Regions from separate parts of the Sphingobium sp. HDIP04 genome, predicted to be linked through region 2. Evidence: predicted binding sites of a transcription regulator. Region 2 holds the regulator's gene; the other holds the start of a gene.
The links. Region 2 encodes LexA, which represses DNA repair genes until DNA is damaged. Its sites were predicted from a motif close to GTTCCNCNCTTGTTCT; they were not measured.
Positions count from the first base shown of each region.

Region 1 (2,456 bases), on a different contig from region 2:
TCGATCGCCTGCCGAAGGGCAGGGCGGGGGTCATATTCCGGCACTATCGCACGGCGGCGGCGGAACGCCGCGCCTTGTTCGATCGGGTCGCCAGGATGGCCCGAAGGCGGCGGCTGGTGCTGATGCTGGGCGGCACGGCGGCGCAGGCGCGGGCCTGGCGCGCCGATGGCTGGCATGGCCGCGACCGGCGGCGGGGCGGAAAGACGCTGCTCCACAGCAGGCCCGTGCATGACAAGCGGCAGATGGCGGAAGCCGCCCGCGCTGGCGCGGATTTCGTCTTCCTCTCGCCGCTTTTCTCGACGCGCTCGCATCCCGGTTCGCTTGTGTTGGGGCGGACGGGATTTGCGGCCCTGGCGCGGTTGGCCCCCATGCCGGTGATCGCCCTGGGTGGAGTGCGCGCGGCGCATCGGCATATGCTGGCGGGCATGGGCGCATCCGGCTGGGGCGCGATTGACGGCCTGTCGGTTGGGTAGTCGCGGCGGTGCAATGGGTAGAGGTCGGAAATTCCGCCCTACCAGCCCAGTTCCGCGGCATGGTCCGGGTCGGCCAGCGCCGTCAGCCGTCGCGCGGCCCGTCGGGCGAAGCGCAGCGTTTCCGCCTTGCGCCGCGCCGCCGCCAGCGGCTCCATTGGCGCCGGACGCACCAGTTCGGCGTCATATCGGTCCGCGACGATCAGTCCCGTCCGCCCCGGCCATAGCGCCTCGCTTTCGAACAGCGACAGGTCGAAGCCGGACGGCACGGCCCAGAAATAACGGTCGCAATAGTCGAAATAATCAGGCCATTTCATGTCGCCCAGCAGGTCGGCGCGACTGCATTTGATCTCCACGATGGTGATCCGTCCGGCCCCGTCCAGCGCCATGATGTCGGCGCGCCGGCCGTTGGGCAGCGGCACTTCCAATATCCCGCTCATGTCGTGGCGGAAGAACAGGCGCAGCGTTCCCCGCGCCACGGCCAGCGCCGTGCCGTCGGTCAGGGGCGAACAACTGTCGGAAAGATCGGACTCCATATCCGGTTATTAGAACATGAAGGGAACAAAAGGAAAGGGCCGATTCGGGAAGCCCCCGAACCGGCCCTTCTTCACCCCCTGCGCGCTCGGCGCGAAACGGTCAGCGATAGAAGACGTGATTGTCGATCGCGGCGAGCTGGCGCTTGCCCCAGCCCGGCGAAACGCGGCGCGCATGGAAATAGAGCGCGCCTTCCGCCTTGCTGTTCCAGCTATCCTCCATCGCGATCTGGGCGATGGCGACGGCCTCGCGCCAGCTTTCGCTGCTCAGGCGGATCGACGGCATGCCATTGCCGCGCACGAAGCTGAACTGGCCTGGCTGATAGATGACGCCGCACAGGCTGTCGGCGAAGCGGCCGGAGCGGGCGCGGTTGATGATGACGCGGGCGACGGCCAACTGGCCTTCCAGGCTTTCGCCCTTGGATTCGAAATAGACGGCGCCGGCCAGGCACTTCATGTCGCCGGAAACATCCTCGGGCGCGCCCTGCGCGTCCACCAGGGCGGCGAGATTGTCCGCCTTCACATCGGCGCTGTCGGAAAGGGGAGCCAGCGGCTGCACGACTTCGCGCGGCGCGGCGAAAGTGACGGCGGGCTTGGCGCCGGCCGGAGCTGCATTCAGCTCATTGCTTCCCGGAAGGGAAAGGACCGACGGAGCCGCTTCGGAAGCGCTCGACATGTCGGCCGCAGTGACCGCCGCAGTGGCGGAAAGGGAAAATGCCGCGATGATCGCAGCCTTCAGACGAAAACTCATTACAACTCAAAATCGTGCGGTTCTTGGCCGGAAACGTCAAAAAACCCCTAGAACACCGACGTCCGGCCGCCCCCCGTCTGCGTGTTTACCGCATCCGCCCCCCATGGACGAAAACCGGCAACCTGCGCGTTGAAAGCGTCGGAGGCCTGTGCCCGCGCGAGGAAAATGAGTCAACGATTAACAGATCGTTTCAGCGGCGAACCGTTCCGCATCCGCGATGTCGAGTTCAATGACCCACAGATCGGGGTCCGATCCGCGCCGACGCGCAAGATATTGGGCCATGGCCTCCTGCCCCTTTTCCGTATCGGGGCCGCAGCGGACCAGCCTGTAGCCGCCCGCATAATCAGGAACGCGCTCGAACAGGCCCTGTTCCCGCCCCTTTTCCAACGTCTGGAGCAGGATCGCTCCGCTGATCTCGTCCCCCTTCACCAGCACCGTGGCGAAGCCGCCCGCCGCGGCGCAGCGGCGCGTCAGCGCGCCGACCAGCATCGCGCTGGTCAGCCGCGCGTCGGGTGGGTCAGTCGGCATAGCCGGGCAGGGACGACAAGGGGAATTGCGACCGCATGAAGGTGCCGGTGCCGCGCCCGACCTCCTCGCCATCGGCATCGATCAGGCTGGCTTCCGCGACATAGACGCGCCGCCTGCCGCTGATCCAGCGCCCTTCGGCCCTGATGCGACCCGGCCCGATCGGGCGGGTGAACA
Region 1 is NZ_ATDO01000118.1:49,520-51,975, reverse strand. Features, by position in the region: gene L286_RS42440 (thiamine phosphate synthase) at 1-473, shown strand, start outside; gene L286_RS42435 (MmcB family DNA repair protein) at 512-1,006, opposite strand; gene L286_RS42430 (cell wall hydrolase) at 1,107-1,754, opposite strand; gene L286_RS42425 (DUF1491 family protein) at 1,932-2,282, opposite strand; gene L286_RS42420 (PaaI family thioesterase) at 2,272-2,456, opposite strand, start outside.
Region 1: L286_RS42435 (MmcB family DNA repair protein) is a predicted target of LexA. The motif match lies at 1,018-1,033, and genes of this name have one in related genera.

Region 2 (2,456 bases):
TCCAGGCGGGCGGCGCGCTCGATTTCTGGAAGATCCGCATGCGGCCTGGCAAGCCGCTGATGGCGGGGACATTGGGTTCCGCCGTCTTCCTGGGCCTGCCGGGCAATCCGGTGTCCGCCTTCGTGACGGCGACCCTGTTCCTGCTTCCGCTTGTCCGCCATATGATGGGCGCGGCGTCGCCCCTGCCGCGCACCGCGCCCGCAACGCTCGCCGCCCCGCTGCCCGCCACGGGGGAACGGGACGATTATCTACGCGCCTTCCGCACCGAAGCCGGCATCGTTTCCGTGACGTCGCAGGACAGCGCCGCCACCGCCGCGCTCGCCATGGCGGACTGCCTTATCCTGCGCCCCGCCGGTTCGGCCCCGGCAGCCGCCGGCGATCCCGTCACGGTCCTCCCCCTCGCATAAGGAAAGGGGCCGCCCAGGCGACCCCCTTCCCGTGCAGTCCTGATGGATGGCGGCGACAATCCGGCCGCGCCGGAACGCCGCCTTACCCGTTCAGCGCTGCTGCTTGCCGGGCGACTTGTCTTGACGGCGCTCGTCGCCCATCTGGCCTTGCCGGTTTTCCTGCTGCTGCTGGCGTCCCCCCTGGCGGGAGCGGTCGCCGCCCTGCTGGTCGCGACGTTGATCGCCGCCCTGATTGTTCTGGTTGGCCATGTTTCTCTCCTATTCACCTTCATCGGGGAAGGCAGGCTTTAAACGGCCCGTGGCCTCCCGCGTTCCCGTAAACGCGGCCAACGGTTAGGCGCTTGACTTGCCCCGTTCCGTTTCCTATGCGTTCTCCATCCGTTCCAAGGAGGGCAAGGCGAGATGTTGACACCCAAGCAACAGGAATTGCTGAGCTTCATTCAGACCCGGCTGGAGGAGGGGGGCGTGTCTCCCTCTTTCGAGGAGATGAAGGAAGCGCTGGACCTGCGGTCCAAATCCGGCATCCACCGCCTGATCAACGCGCTGGAGGAGCGAGGCTTCATCCGCCGGCTGCCCAATCGCGCCCGCGCCCTGGAGGTGCTCAAGCTGCCCGACGCCATGCATCGCGCGCCCAAGCTGGTCGTGCCGGCCAAGGCGCCGCTGACGAGCGGTCCGGCGTTGAGCCAGCCGCCGGTCGCCGCCAACGACATATTGGAGATTCCGCTGCATGGCCGCATCGCGGCCGGCGTGCCGATCGAGGCGCTGGAGGGGCAGAACATGCTTTCAGTCCCCGCCGCGCTGCTGGGCACCGGAGATCATTATGCACTGGAGGTGGCTGGGGATTCGATGGTCGAGGCAGGCATACTCGATGGCGATTTCGCGCTGATCCAACGCACCGACGTTGCGCGGGAGGGGCAGATCGTCGTCGCGCTGATCGACGAAAATGAAGCGACGCTCAAATATTTCCGGCGGGAAGGGCCGAAGGTTCGGCTCGATCCCGCAAACAGCGCCTATGAGCCGCAAATCTACGATCCGCGGCAGGTCCGCATCCAGGGCAAGCTGGCCGGGTTGCTGCGCCGCTATAACTGACCGCCCCTGTGTCCGCGCGGCCGAGCGGAGGGTCGCGCGATCCACGGGTGCTCGTCATTCGATGCCTTCGCGCCGCGGAGGGCGCCATGGTCCAGATCGATGGCCAGGCCGCCCGTCCGGGCGAGGAACCGTCGATCCGCCTTCAGCCAGCGGGGGCGACAGGCGCCCGGCAGGCGACGGTCGCTGACGACGATGTCCGCATGGGCGCAGTCCCGCGCCAGTATCGCATTGTCGATCTTCACGCTGCTCCGCGTCAGCAGCAGGTTCCAGTACCGGCCTCCACCCCTCAGGCGAACGGCGCAGAGATCGGGAGAACAGCGCGCCTGGGGCAGCGTCGTCAATGCCTGCAAGGTGCCGTCATGACCCGCGCTTTCCGCCATGACGTCGCGGGCATATCCGCCGGCGCGGGCGCGCAGCATCGCCATGCCGCCATCGGCGGTGCGCAGCGCGACATGGCGGCCATCGCCGCTGATCAATATGGCGGGCATCGGGCTGGCCAGGATCATCGTCATGCCCGCGGACACCGGCATCAGGCCCGCCCAGCGCCACCCGCTTCGCCATAGCAGGCACCACAGCATGCCCATCAGGATCAGGCCGAACACCGCGCCCGACTGTGCAGGGGCCAGCACCACCGCCCAGGGGCTGGACGCCACGCCATGGGCGACCAGCAACAGCAGGTCGAGCGCCCGCGCCGTGAGCCACCAGAAGGGCGCGCCCCATCCGCCCAGGTCGAACAGCAAAGCCATCGCCTCCAGCGGCATGACGACCAGGGTGGTGAGCGGTATCGCCACCAGATTGGCGACCGATCCCAGCATTCCCGCCTTGTGGAAATGGAACAGCGCAATCGGCGCCAGCACCAGTTCCACGGCCAGCCCCGTCGCCAGCATGCCCGCCAGATTGCGCCCGATCCGGCGCCACATCGCCTCGTCACGCGCAGCCACGAAGGTACGGAAGGCCGGA
Region 2 is NZ_ATDO01000072.1:550-3,005, forward strand. Features, by position in the region: partial or broken gene L286_RS31870 (molybdopterin molybdotransferase MoeA) at 1-407, shown strand, start outside; gene L286_RS48920 (hypothetical protein) at 450-698, shown strand; gene lexA (transcriptional repressor LexA) at 810-1,496, shown strand; gene L286_RS31885 (ComEC/Rec2 family competence protein) at 1,487-2,456, opposite strand, start outside.